Regions from separate parts of the Streptomyces sp. MB09-02B genome, predicted to be linked through region 1. Evidence: riboswitches for the same ligand, from Rfam matches in the RefSeq annotation. Region 1 holds a riboswitch; the other holds the start of a gene.
What was found. Region 1 has a riboswitch for cyclic di-AMP ahead of P1P70_RS26935 (transglycosylase family protein). Riboswitches for the same ligand answer to the same signal wherever they lie in the genome.
Positions count from the first base shown of each region.

Region 1 (7,073 bases):
TCGTACGGGATCCGGGAGTGGTGGATGGCCGCCGAGTCGTACGCGGGCAGGTCCTGGGCGATCGCGGACAGGGTGGTGACCGAACCGGCCAGCCCGACCAGGGTGTGCGCCTCGCGCAGCGGCACGTCGCGCTCGGCGAGGTCGAGGGCGGCCTCGATGTCGGCGCGGATCGCGGCGATCTGCTCCGGCCCGGGCGGGTCGACGACCACCCCGTCCCGGACGAGGTGCCGCTCGGTCAGCCGTACACAGCCGATGTCCACGGAGCGGGCGCCGCGCACCTGGTCGTCGCCGACGACGAACTCGGTGGAGCCGCCGCCGATGTCCACGACCAGGTACGGCCTGATGAGGTCGGTGCGGCCGGTCAGCTCCTTGGTGGCACCGGTGAAGGAGAACTCGGCCTCGCGGTCGCCGGAGATCACCTCGGGCTCGACGCCGAGGATGTCGAACACCCCGCGCACGAACTCGTCCCGGTTCTCGGCGTCCCGGGAGGCGGAGGTGGCGACGAAACGGATCCGCTCGGCGCCCAGTTCCTTGATGACGGCCGCGTACTCGCGGCAGGCCGCGAAGGTCCGCTCCAGCGCCTCGGGGGCCAGCCGGCCCGTGCGGTCGACGCCCTGGCCCAGCCGCACGATGATCATCCGCCGGTCCAGCTCGACGAGTTCACCGGTGGCCGGGTCGCAGTCGGCGACGAGGAGCCGGATGGAGTTCGTGCCGCAGTCGACGGCGGCGACCCGGGTCACTGGTCGTCCCCCTCGGGAAGCGTGACGCACGGCCCCTTGGCCCACCACTCCGGCAGCATCGCGATCGCCTCGTCGCCCAGCGGGTTGACGCCGGGACCGGCGGCCAGCGAGTGGCCGACGAGGACGTGCAGGCACTTCACCCGGTCCGGCATGCCGCCCGCGCTGGGGAAGCCCTCCAGGACCTCGATCTCGTCACGGCGGGCGATGTAGTCCTCGTGCGCGGCCCGGTAGGCGGCGGCCAGTTCGGGGTCGGTCGCCAGCCGCTCCGTCATCTCCTTCATCACGCCGTTCGCCTCCAGCGTGCCGATCGCGGAGGCCGCGCGCGGGCACGTCAGGTAGTACGTCGTGGGGAAAGGCGTCCCGTCCGGCAGGCGCGGCGCCGTCTCGACGACATCGGGCTGTCCGCAGGGGCAGCGGTGCGCGATGGCGCGCAGCCCGCGCGGCGGGCGCCCGAGCTGCTGCTGGAAGGCCTCGACGTCGGCGTCGGTCGGCTCGGTGCGCGGGGTGGGCGGCGGAGGGGTCTGCATAACCTGCTACTCAAGTCCTCGGTGTGGCTCATCGGTTGACGGTCACGAAGGTGGCCGTTCAGCTGTCGGCGGCGTCGGCCTTGTCGACCCCGTCCCAGACATTGGTGTACCAGGGACGGTCGGCCGCCCCCTGGGTCGTACGGGACTGCTTCGCCGCGTCCGGGTCGACCATCGTGTAGCCGGTCTCGCCCGGCATCACATAGTGCAGCCGCTCCCGGATGCGCTGCTCGGCGTACGCGTCGTCCTGCCAGCGCGCCTTGAGGTCGCGCAGCTCCTCGACGCGCTCGCGCGCCTCCTCGCGCTCCCGCTGCATGTCGGCGATCTCGGCGCGCTGGGAGACGTACTGCCTTATGGGATAGGCGAGCGCCACGATCATCGAGCAGAGGACGAGGGCGAGCAGCGCGGCCCGGCCGGTCAGCCGGGAGCGGCGGGCCTGGCGCTTGGTCTGGGAGCGGTAGACCCGGGCGGCCGTCTGCTCTCCGAGCACCTTCAGCCGCGTCGCGGTGGAGAAACGGTCCCGGTCCCGGTCCTTCACGGCCATGTCCCGCTTCCCCTTCCGCTTCTGCCTGTCTCCCGCGCGCACGCGCGTACGTCCCCGCACACGGTACGGGACCGGTACGGGGACGTACGACTGGCTAAGCCTTAACCCTGTACGGGTCAGCCCTTGAAGCGGGGGAAGGCCGAGCGGCCGGCGTAGACCGCGGCGTCGTCGAGGATCTCCTCGATGCGCAGCAGCTGGTTGTACTTGGCGACGCGGTCCGAGCGGGCCGGGGCGCCGGTCTTGATCTGACCGCAGTTCACGGCGACGGCGAGGTCGGCGATGGTGACGTCCTCGGTCTCGCCGGAGCGGTGGGACATCATGCACTTGAAGCCGTTGCGCTGGGCCAGCTCGACGGCGTCCAGGGTCTCGGTCAGCGAACCGATCTGGTTGACCTTGACCAGCAGGGCGTTGGCGGAGCCCTCCTCGATGCCGCGGGCGAGACGCTCGGGGTTGGTGACGAAGAGGTCGTCGCCGACGATCTGGACCTTGTCGCCCAGCTTCTCGGTGATGGTGTTCCAGCCCGCCCAGTCGTCCTCGAACAGCGGGTCCTCGATGGAGACGAGCGGGTACGACGCGACGAGGTCGGCGTAGTACTCCGTCATCTCGGCGGCGGAGCGCTCCTTGCCCTCGAAGGTGTAGACGCCGTCCTTGTAGAACTCGGAGGCGGCGACGTCGAGGGCGAGGGCGATCTGCTCGCCGGGGGTGTAACCGGCCTCCTTGATGGCCTCCAGGATGAGGTCCAGGGCGGCGCGGTTGGACTCCAGGTTCGGGGCGAAGCCGCCCTCGTCGCCGAGGCCGGTGGACAGGCCCTTGGTCTTCAGCACCTTCTTGAGGGTGTGGTAGACCTCGGCGCCCCAGCGCAGGGCCTCGGAGAAGGACTCCGCGCCGATGGGGGCGATCATGAACTCCTGGATGTCCACGTTGGAGTCGGCGTGCGAGCCGCCGTTCAGGATGTTCATCATCGGAACGGGCAGCAGGTGCGCGTTCGGGCCGCCCAGGTAGCGGAAGAGCGGGAGGTCGCTGGCCTCGGAGGCGGCGTGGGCGACGGCGAGGGAGACGCCGAGGATGGCGTTGGCGCCGAGGGAGCCCTTGTTGTCGGTGGCGTCCAGGTCGAACATCGCCTGGTCGATGAGGCGCTGCTCGGTGGCGTCGTAGCCGACGAGCTCCGGGCCGATCTGCTCGATCACGGCGAGGACGGCCTTCTCGACGCCCTTGCCGAGGTAGCGGTTGGGGTCGCCGTCACGCAGCTCGATGGCTTCGAAGGCACCGGTGGAGGCGCCGGACGGAACGGCGGCACGACCCGTGCTGCCGTCGTCGAGGCCGACCTCGACCTCGACGGTGGGGTTGCCTCGTGAGTCGAGGATTTCCCGGGCTACGACGACGTCGATGGACGGCACGAGCATCTCCTTCATGGGATGTGACGCGGAAGTGCGGGGCCCGCGGGCCTTGCGACTAGAGCCTAACCGCCCCGGGCTCGTCGGCAGCCGACCGACCGTCCCGTGGACAGAGAGACCGTACCCATTGTTCCAGCGCGGAACAAAGGGGGGCGGGCCAGAAAGTGAACAGAAGGAAGAGAAGGAAGAGGCGGGCATGAAAAACCCCGCCCCGGTGCGTACGGGGGAATGCGCACCGGAGCGGGGAGCCCGTGGGGACGGGGGGACGGCCCTCACGAGGTCTTCACTATGGAGGACACGGATGTGAGCGGGCTGTGGTTCAGCTGGGAAGCGGCCCGAATTTCTCGGCCCAGCCGAACCCGCCCCGCCTGCCCGGCCGTGGGGGCGGCCGTGGGGCGGCAGGCGCGTGGTGGCCGTCGCCGGCGCCGGGGGTCAGCTCAGGTGGAGCTGCTGGCCCGGGTAGATGAAGTCGGCGTCGTCGATGATGTCCTTGTTCAGCTCGAAGAGCTTCTCCCAGCCACCCTTGACGTTCTTCTTCTCGGCGATGGCGCTGAGGGTGTCGCCGCTGACGACCTTGTACTCGCCGTCGCCCTTCTTGACCTTCTTGCCGGTCGGGGTCTCGACGGTGGCACGCTCGGAGGAGCGGGAGGCGCGGGTGTCCTCGGTGCTCTTCTTGGTGCTCTCCTGGGTGTTCTGCTGCGCGGAGCCGGAGTTCGAGGAGCCGGAGGAGGCGGCGGCGCCGTCGTACGCGGCACCGGACAGGCCCTTGCCGCAGACCGGCCAGGCACCCTTGCCCTGGCCCGCGAGGACCTTCTCGGCGATCTCGATCTGCTGCGCCTTGGTGGCCTGGTCGGCGGTGGAGGCGTACTTCGTGCCGCCGTAGCCGGCCCAGGTGGAGGCCGAGAACTGCAGGCCGCCGTAGTAGCCGTTGCCGGTGTTGATGGACCAGTTGCCGCCGGACTCGCACTGGGCGACGGTGTCCCACTCGGAGGCGGTGGCGGCGGAGGCGCTGCCGGCGGCCATCAGCGGGGCGGCGACCGCCGCGGCGCCGGTGACACCGGCGACGGCGATGGCGCGAGCGGCCTTGGACGGACGACGGTGCTTGCCCTTGCTGGAAAACAGCATGGAGAGATCCCCTCACCGACGCCTGCGAGGTGAGCTGTCGGGTTCGGGCCGGTTGAGTTGCCCGGCCGCGCCCGCTCGCCTCTCGGCTCACGTCGCGCGGCTTCACCCCGAGCCGGTTCCGGACGTGCGCCCCCGAAGGGCCGCAACCACCGGACCCGGCACTTACCTTGGGTCCCCCGCTCCTGCCTACGGCGCTTGACGCGACGACTGTTCCTTGCGGCCGTTGGCAGGATTCGGCGTACCGACCGCAGGGGCCCGCTGTGGCGAGCGGTCACGACCGTAAACACGTGATTGCCCGAATTTCAAAGACGATCAGGGGGTCTGTGATTCATCTCCCACGGAGATCAAAACGGGCATTCAGGGGCGAACAGTGACCCGAACTCTCGCTACTTTTCGCCCGTTTCGGCACCGACTTCGAGGGTCTGACCGGGAAGGATAAGGTCCGGGTCAGTTCCGACCGTGCTCTCGTTCTCGGCGTACAGCTCGCGCCACCCGCCGGTCAGGTCCAGCGAGTTGGCGATCCGCGTCAGGCTGTCGCCCGCGCGGACGGTGTACGCGCCGTCCACGGCCTCCCGGGCCGCGTCGCCGCCACGGGAGGCGTGACGGCCGGAGGGGGTGGAGTCGGCGGCGCGGGAGCCCTCGGCCGCGTCCGTGCCGCCCTCCGCCTCGGCTGCGGCGCCCTCGTCGGCACTGGCGCCGCGATGGCGACCCGTGCCGCTCTCGCTCTCGTCGACCGAAGAGTCATCACTCTGTGGCGACTTGTCCGATTTTGCGCCCTCGGGGTCCGCGGAGCCGTCCGAGTCGGAGCCGGCACCCGTGCCGGCCTTGGCCTTATTGGACCCTTCTGCGGCATCGGAGGTCGAGTCACCCGACGCGCCGGAGTCGACCGAGTCGACGGACTTGGCCGAGTCGGTCTCGTCGGCATCACCGACATCACCGGTCTTATCAGCCTTATCGGCCGAAGTGGATGAATCAGACGAATCTGACGAACTCGAAGCATCGGAAGAATCAGATGAATTGCCCGACTTCGTCGAGTCATCCGCGATGCCCGTGTTCACGTCGGCCGAACCGGAGTCGCCGCCAAGGTTGTGGAGCAGGCCGCAGGTGGCCCATACGCCGACGCCCTGGTCGGCGAGCACCTTCTCGGCGACGGCTATCTGCTGCGAACGGCTGGCCTGGTCGGCGCTCGTCGCGTAGTCGAGGCCTCCGTACTTCTCCCAGTTCGCCTGGGTGAGCTGGAGGCCGCCGTAGCGTCCGTTCCCGGTGTCCGCGCTCCAGAAGCCACCGCTCTCGCACTCCGCCACCTGGTCCCAGGTGGTTCCGTCGGCCGCGCTCGCGCCGGTGGCGCCGAGCAGGGGGATCGCGATGGCCGAGCCGGTCACTCCGGCCGCGACGAGGAGGGCGGGTGCCTGACGGGGGCGACGGTGACGACCGTTCCCGGAGAGCATGCGGTTGCCTTTCACACGACAGCAGTGACCCGTGCGAAGGGTGTGGGGTGACCCCTTCGCACTGACGTGTGAACGTAGCGGCAGTCGATCAGTTGTCACAAGTTAATGCAGCGCGGATCACGTGAAGATCACGGACTTGAGGGAGTGTCACTTTCCTACGCGGAATGCGGTAGTGCTACGGGCTGCCCGGGTACTACTACGTACCGTTCACGAGCCGCCTTCGGATCGCCCACGCGGGGTGAATTCCACCGGAAGCGTGCGCAATCCCCGCATGATGAGCCCTCCCCGCCATCTCAAATCCGTTGATTCCACCGCGAGTCGAAGGTCGGGGAGACGGGTGAGGAGCGTCGCCAGCGCGGTCTGGCCTTCGAGGCGGGCGAGGGGGGCGCCGAGACAGTAGTGGATGCCGTGGCCGTAGCCGAGGTGTTGGTTGTCACGGCGGGAGAGGTCGAGGGTGTCGGGGTCCGCGAAGCGGGCCGGGTCGCGGTCGGCCGCCGCGAGGACGACGAGGACGGGGTCGCCGGCGGCGATGTCCTGCCCGCCGAGGGTGAGGGGCTCGGTCGCGAAGCGCCAGGTGGCGAGTTCGACGGGGCCGTCGTAGCGCAAAAGTTCCTCGACGCCGGTTTCGAGCAGCGCGGTCTCCCCCGCGGCGAGGGAGTCCTGGAGGCGGGTGCGTTGCTCGGGGTGGGTGAGCAGGGCGTAGGTGCCGTTCCCGATGAGGTTGACGGTCGTCTCGAACCCGGCGAAGAGCAGGATGAACGCCATCGCCGAGGCCTCGTTCTCGGTGAGGTGCTCGCCGTGGTCGGAGGCCCGGATGAGGCCGGAGATGAGGTCCTCGCCGGGGGCGGCGTGCTCGGTGAGACCTTCCCGCTTGCGGTGGATGAGGTCGGCGAGGTAGCCGCGCATCTTCTTGACCGAGCGCGCGACACCGCCCCTCGGGCCGCCGCCGTGCCGGATCATCATGCCCGCCCAGTCCCGGAAGTCGTCCTGGTCCTCGCGGGGGACGCCGAGCAGGTCGCAGATGGCGTAGATGGGGAGGGGGAAGGCGAAGTCGTGGATGAGGTCGGCCTCGCCCGTCTCCGCGAAGCGGTCGATGAGCTGATCGGTCAACTCCTGGACCCGGGGGGCGAACTCGGCGACCCGGCGGGGTGTGAACGCCTTCGACACGAGTCGGCGCAGTCGCGTGTGGTCCGGCGGATCGATGTTGAGCAGATGGGTCATCAACTCGGCCTTGCGCTCACCGGGGATACCGGTCTTCCCCTTCGCGTGGGCGGGCTCGTCGTGGTGCGCGGGGTTCT
Region 1 is NZ_JARGEE010000220.1:7,995-15,067, forward strand. It holds gene P1P70_RS26915 (Ppx/GppA phosphatase family protein) at 1-740, opposite strand, end outside; gene P1P70_RS26920 (DUF501 domain-containing protein) at 737-1,267, opposite strand; gene P1P70_RS26925 (septum formation initiator family protein) at 1,326-1,808, opposite strand; gene eno (phosphopyruvate hydratase) at 1,925-3,205, opposite strand; gene P1P70_RS26935 (transglycosylase family protein) at 3,635-4,327, opposite strand; cyclic di-AMP (ydaO/yuaA leader) riboswitch at 4,332-4,531, opposite strand; gene P1P70_RS26940 (transglycosylase family protein) at 4,714-5,775, opposite strand; partial or broken gene P1P70_RS26945 (cytochrome P450 family protein) at 5,983-7,073, opposite strand, start outside.

Region 2 (7,073 bases), on a different contig from region 1:
CTCCTCGCCGCGCGCGACCCGCACGGCACGATCGACCGCGCCGCGCTCCGGCCCGCCGACCACGAGACCTCCGCCGACGCCTGGGCGGCCACCGAGGCCGAGGTGCTCGTGCCCGCGGCCGTCTCCTACGCGATCGACACCACCAACCACCACCTCGTCACCGCCCGGTTGATCGTCGAGGCGGCCAACATGCCCGTTCTCCCGGCAGCCGAGGAAGCACTCACCTCCCGCGGCGTCACCGTGCTGCCCGACGTGGTGGTCAACTCCGGTACGAACGCCTGGTGGTGGTGGACCCTGTTCGGTGACATCGGCCCCACCGCCGACGAGGCGTTCACCCACATCCGCCGCTCCATGCGCGCCCTCGTCGACCTGATGCTCACCCGGGCCGAGACCGAGGGCGCCACGCCCCGCGCCGCCGCCCACGCCATCGCCGCCGACCGCCTGCCGACGATCACGGACCGCTTCGGCTGGCACCGCTGACGTCCCGGCCCGCGCCGGGGTGGCTCGAAGCCTGCGGCGCCGCGCGGGGGCCTGGGTAGGGTTGCCGTGTGGGCAGGGTGCGGTTGAGCGTGGCCGAGCGGCGTGCGGAGCTGCTCCGGGCCGCCATCGAACAGATCGAGGAGCGGGGCGTCGCGGCGGTGCGGATCGCCGACGTGGCCGCTGTCCTCGGGGTGAGCAACGCCCTGGTCCTCTATCACTTCTCCACCAAGGAACGCCTGGTGGCCGAGGCCTTCCGCCACGCCGCCGAGGACGACCTGGCCCATCTCCGCAAACTCCTGGGCCGCCGCACCACGGCCCTGCGCCGCCTGAGGGCGGCCGTGCGCTGGTATGCCCCCACCGGTCAGGCCAAGGGCTGGCGCCTGTGGATCGAGGGCTGGGCCGCGTCCCTGCGCGACCCTGCCCTGCGCGAGGTCACCCGTGACCTGGACCGCCAGTGGAAGGCGGCCCTCACCGAGGTCATCGAGGCCGGTGTGGCCGCCGACGAGTTCCGCTGCCCGGATCCGGCGGCGTCCGCCCTGCGCCTCACCGCCCTCCTGGACGGCCTGGCGGTACAGATGACGGCCTACGACGGAGCCGTCTCCCGCACCCGGGCACAGGAGTGGGCCGACCGGGCTCTCGCCCACGAACTGGGCCTGGACCCCGCGTCATTGACGACGGCAACTCGCTGAAAACGGCGAACACCCGCGCCCCGAAAGGGGCGCGGGGAACTGCGCGAGCAACCACGACATACGGAACGCCGCCCACGAAGCGGCCTTCCCACGGCGAGAAGGCGCCCTTTCTCGAACCTCAGGCCACGGTCTCGAACCGCAGGCCACGGTCTCGACCCTCAGGCCACGGTCTCGATCCGCAGCCTGATGTCGTCCGGCGACAGATGGCCCTTCGCCGACACGTGGTCCCCGGAGGACTCCCCCCGCAGCCGTCGGCCGATCCACGGCACCAGGTACTCCCGCGCCCACTGGATGTTGTCCCGCCGCATCTCCAGCGTCCCGCGCGGCGGCAACGGCGGCCAGGGCTGATCGGGATCCGCAGGGACCTCGACCCCCAGCACCTGCCCGGCCCGCAGGGCGACCCGTGTGTGCCCCTCCGGGGAGAGATGCAGCCGGTCCAGGTCCCAGGCACGCCGGTCCTGCACCGTCTTCAGCGACCACAGGTCCAGCACGGGGCACCCGTAACGGTCGGCGATGGCCCGCACATGCAGGTTGTACGTCGCGATCTTGCCCCTCAGATGCTTCAGCACCGGCACGTCACGGGTGTCGAACCCGGTCGTCACCATGACCGTGCCGACGGCCGAGGTGAGTCTCACCACCGCCCGCTCGAACCGCTCCGCGACCTCGTCGGGGTCGGTGCCCGGCCTGATGATGTCGTTGCCGCCCGCGCAGAAGGAGATCAGATCGGGGGCGAGCTCCAGCGCCCTCGGCACCTGGTCCTCCACGATCTGGTCGAGGAGCTTCCCCCGCACGGCCAGGTTGGTGTAGTCGAAGTCGCCCTCGGGCAACCGGTCCGCGAGGAGCACCGCGAACCGGTCGGCCCAGCCGACGAACCGCCCGTCGGGCCCCGGGTCGCCGACGCCCTCGGTGAAGCTGTCCCCCAGCGCCACGTACGACCCGATCATTGCTCTGCTGCCATTCGAATCGTCTGTCACATCGGGCCATGATTCACCTTCGCGTGTGACCTACGCGACCGTAATAAGGGCTTGACGGACGGTGAGATAGACCACGTGTCAAGTGTTGGTCAATCCGGAATAGCCAGGCCCCGTCAGTGGAGCCTCCACACCCGGAAGTCCTCGATGCGGAAGTGGCTCCAGGTGGTCCGGAAGGCGAAGTGCCCCCGCGTGTACGGCTCGGGATCACGGTGGTCGAACACGAGCCGGTCGTTGTTCCACCACTGGACCTTCGACCCGTCCGAGACGATCCGCACGCGATGCGGCTCGTTCGCGACGAGCAGCGGCTCGGTGTAGTCGTAGAGCAACGGCCGCACCCCCGCCTCACCCACGTAGCGCCGCATGCGCGTCGTCGTGTTGGTGTTGGCCCCGTACCCGACGTAGTACGTCTTCAGATGGTCGTACTCGGCGAGCGCGCCCCCTCGCGGGGTGGCGAAGAGGTCATCGGGCGAGCGCACGTCGACGGCGTTCCAGAAGTTGTTCAGATCGGACACCCGGTCGTTGACCCCGCCCGCCGATACCGGTGTGGCCGTGTACGCGATGACGTACGGCCCTGCCAGCTCGCGCCTGAACCAGAGCGTGGCCCCGGCCGGTACGTCGACCTCCAGCACACCGCGCGAGGCCGTGACCGTCCCGCCCCGCTCCAACTCCGCGGCCCACTGCCCGAGTCCGTGCCGAAAGTCGTCGGCGGCGATCAGCCGGCCGCGCCGCCGGGGCGTACGGGCGGACGCGGTTCCCGCCGGGGCGACGGCCGCGAGGGCGGCACCGGCGGCGAGCGCTCCGAACGCTCTACGGGTGGTCATACGACGCTCCTTGTTCTCGGTGACGTGCGGCACGCGCCGGCGCTCCTTGTGCAGAAGGGGCGGTAGGCGCAGTAGGGGCAGTAGGGCCGTAGGGGTCCATGGTGCAGAAAGCGCTTGCAGGGATCACTGTGGCCTCGCGCCCGCACGTCTGTCGAGACGTCGATCAGCCATGCCACACGACCGCAACGCGGTGATCACGAAGTCACCACGGCCCGCCCCCACCCACACCCGCCCAATCCCCGGTGCCGGTCCTGGCCCTGTCCTGGTCCTGGTCCTGGCCCTGGTCCGCCCGCCTGCTTTCCGGAAAACGTCGAAGGCCGGACCCCCGGTCATGGTGGGGTCCGGCCTTCGACGGGTGCGGCGGCGTGGATCAGATGCCGACGCCCTTCGAGCGGAGGTACGCCAGCGGGTCGATGTCCGCGCCGTAGTTGGGGCTGGTGCGGATCTCGAAGTGGAGGTGCGGTCCGGTGACGTTGCCGGTCGCGCCCGAGAGGCCTATCTGCTGGCCGCCGCTCACGGACTGACCGGCGGAGACGGAGATCGAGGACAGGTGCGCGTACTGGGCGTAGTAGCCGTCGGCGAGCTTGACGACGACCTGGTTGCCGTACGCGCCGCCCCAGCCGGCCGAGACGACGGTGCCCGCGCCCACGGCCTTGAGGCTGGTCCCGGTCGGGGCCACGAAGTCGACGCCCGTGTGGTAACCGCTGGACCACATGCTGCCGGCGGTCTTGTACGCGGTACCGACGGTCCCGCTCAGGATGGGCCGGCTGAAGCCGGAGGCGTTGGACGACGAGGACTGGCCGCTCGCCGTGGAGGTAGACGCCTGGGTGTCCTTCGACTCCTGCTTCGCGGAACCGGAGGGCTTCGAGGGCTGGGACGGCGTGGAAGACTCGGCGGGCTTCGAGGACTGCGACAGCTGCGGCTTGGACGAGGAGCGCGACGTCTCGCTCGACGCGGCCCTCTCACCGATGGACAGCTTCAGCCCCGGGTGGATGAGCGAGGGGTCGGAGCCGATCGCCGCACGGTTGTCCGAGTACAGCCGCTTCCAGCCACCCTCGACGTCCTGCTCGTCCGCGATCTTCGCGAGGTAGTCGCCGACCTTGACCGAGTAGGTCTTGGGAGCCGCCTTCTTGCCGGCGGTCTTCTCCGCCTGAGCGGCCTTCTCGGCCTGCTCGATCCGGGCGCCCGCCTCGGCCGCCGCCTTCTCGGCGGCGATCGTGGTCGCCTTCTCGGAGACACCGGAAACGGTGGCGCTCGGGGTCGCGGCGTGGGCGCCGGCGGCTCCGATCAGCGGCAGCGCGAGCGCCGCGCCACCGGTCCCGGCGGCGGCTATCGAGCGGGTGAAGCGCTGGGACTTCGGACGGCGGTGCTTACCCTTCGCGGGCATGGCGAATTCCTCTCCGGCGCCTGCGAGGTGAGCTGTCGGGTGCGGACTGGAGATGTCCGGCCGTGCTGGTGCACGGCTTTACCCCTAGCCGTTCCGGAGACCGGAACAGGCGGTGGTTCCTGTGGGTCCCCCGCTCCTGCCGTGGATCGGGTCGGTACGCGGCTCCGGTCGGCGGCAGGATTGGGCGTCCGTCCGGATTGACGCCGAACGTAAGCGACTTGTGCCCACAGAGACAACCATTGGGACTTCCTGTGCGTCTTGCACCCTGATCCTTACCTCAATTCACCATCACGCTCCGTAAAAGACTGGTCTAGCGCGTATTCCAACCTCCCTGGAAATCAGCGCGAATTACGTGGACATGACGGCAACGGAACGTCACGAATATGACGCTGCTCACGCCCCTACGGCCCAGTAGGCTTTATTCCAGGGCTTGTTGGAATTATTGCTTCATTTCGGACAGATCACTCAAGTGCGTCGCAGACGGATAATTGCCGCATCGAAGTCGCCACGTAGCCGCGTCGGCAATCCGTGATGCGCCAGCACGGCACCTCGGTACGTTTCGCCCGTTTCGCGGCACTCATACGACTCCGTCGGATCCAGCCCGCGCAGCCGGAGCGGGGCGAGCGGCTCTCCGTAGTGCTGGGCCTGGAGCCAGGCGAGGACGACGACCTCGTCACCGTGGACGTACTGCACGGCGCTCAGCCCTCCCGTCGGCGGCCGCAGCCGGTACAGGTCGCCGCGCTGCACGACCGGCCGGATCTCCTTGTACAGCTCCACCCACTCCCGGGCCTCGGCAAGCTCCTCCTCGCTCCACTCGGTGAGGTCGCCGCCCACGCCGAGCACGCCGGCCATGGCACTGACGAACCGGAACCGCAGCGAGCTGACCCGCCCGTTGAGCTGGTTGTTCGGGCTGTCGGTGACCCACGCCGCCATGCTCCGGGCCGGATGGATCTGACTGAAGCCGTGTTGGATGGCGAGCCGGTCGAGCGGGTCGGTGTTGTCGGAGGTCCACACCTGGTCCGTCCGCGCCATGACCCCGAGGTCCACTCGGCCGCCACCACCCGAGCACGACTCGAACGCGACCCCGGGGTGCGCGGCCCGCAGCCGGTCCAGCAGGGCGTAGAAGGCGTGCACGTGCTCGACCCACAGCTTCTGCGGATAGGGCTCACCGGGCCAGCCGGCGTCGGTGAAGCAGCGGTTGAAGTCCCACTTCACATAATCGATCGGGGCGCTGGACAGGAGGGTGTCGAGCCGCTGCCAGAGGTATTCCTGGACATCCTCGCGCGCGAGATTGAGCACGAGCTGATTGCGCAGTTCCGTCCGCTTCCGCCCCGTTTGAAACTGTGCCCATTCGGGGTGCGCCCGGTACAGCTCACTGTCCGGATTGACCATTTCCGGCTCGACCCAGATGCCGAACTGCATCCCCAGGGCGTGCACATAGTCGGCGAGCGGCCCGAGCCCCTTCGGGAAACGGTCCGGGTTGGGCGTCCAGTCGCCGAGGCCGGCCCGGTCGCTGGTCCGCGCCCCGAACCAGCCGTCGTCCACCACGAACAGCTCGACCCCGATGGCCGCCGCCCGCCGCGCGAGGGCCCCCTGCTGCTCCTCGGAGATGTCGAACTCGGTGGCCTCCCAGGAGTTGAAGAGCACCGGCCGGTCCTGGTCCGCGTCCGGGATGACGTACGCCCTCTGGTACGCGTGCCAGGCGCGGCTCGCCCCGCCGAGGCCACCATCGCTCCACAGGCCGGCGAAGACAGGCGTGGTGAACGTCCCACCCGTCTCCAGCCTCAGCAGTCCGGACTCGTCGTAGCCGGCGCCCCCGGTGATCTGTACGCGCGCGTCCGGGAGTTGGGCCACCGCGATCCGCCAGGAACCCGACCAGCCCAGGGCGCAGCCGTAGACCTCGCCGCGCTCCTCGGTGGCGTCCGTGTCGAGGGCGACCCAGGGCAGGTGCTGGTGCCCGGTGTGTCCGCGACGGCTGCCGATGACCTTCTCGCCGTAGGTGAGGTCGGCGCGCACGAGCCGGGACTCGGCCGCCCACCGCCCGTGCAGCTGAGAGAGGCGCCAGGTCTCCTCCTCGCGCCGCGGCAGCGTCCAGGTCGCCGAGTCGGCGCGCAGCAGCTCCACCGCAGGTCCCTCGTTGAGGAGGGTCACCCAGCGCTCGACCACGTCGTCGCGCATCCGGTAGTGCAGGGTGATCCCCAGTCCGCCGTCGGCGAACCGCAGCCGCAGCTCGTCGCCGTCGGCCTCGTACGCCCGGAAGGTCCACTCGGTGCCGCGCCGCTCGTCCGTGCGCACGGAGAGCGCGGGGCGGGTGAAGCGGGGCCCGCCCTCGACGGGGTACTCCTCGTGTCCGTCGACCGGGGCCTCGAACGGCCAGTACGGCAGCCGCTGCCGTGCGGCCAGCTCCTCGGCGTCGGCGAGGGCGATCCGGGGACCCCAGTGCAGGTGCAGCAGCTCGTCGTTCTCGGTGAGCCGCAGGGCATAGCTGCTCCTGGGCCCGGTGAGAAGCCAGGTCCGGCCGTCCGCTCCGATTTCCAACATCAAGCCCCCACAGATTCGAACAGGTGCGATCGGGCTGCAACATCATGGCAGGTCGCCGCGGGCGCCCGACGGCGCCTGTGGACAACCGCCGATCCGTCGGCGGAGCAGCCTGTGGACAACCCGTCCGGGCTCCCGCACCCGGCTGTGGACAACTCATTGGCGTACGCACCCATGTCGTATC
Region 2 is NZ_JARGEE010000021.1:32,781-39,853, reverse strand. It holds gene P1P70_RS05640 (Glu/Leu/Phe/Val dehydrogenase dimerization domain-containing protein) at 1-480, shown strand, start outside; gene P1P70_RS05635 (TetR/AcrR family transcriptional regulator) at 570-1,169, shown strand; gene P1P70_RS05630 (SGNH/GDSL hydrolase family protein) at 1,328-2,113, opposite strand; gene P1P70_RS05625 (DUF6250 domain-containing protein) at 2,257-2,964, opposite strand; gene P1P70_RS05620 (M23 family metallopeptidase) at 3,335-4,351, opposite strand; cyclic di-AMP (ydaO/yuaA leader) riboswitch at 4,356-4,514, opposite strand; gene P1P70_RS05615 (alpha-galactosidase) at 4,817-6,892, opposite strand.
Region 2: linked by a shared signal. The riboswitch ahead of P1P70_RS05620 (M23 family metallopeptidase) and the one ahead of P1P70_RS26935 (transglycosylase family protein) in region 1 are both predicted to bind cyclic di-AMP.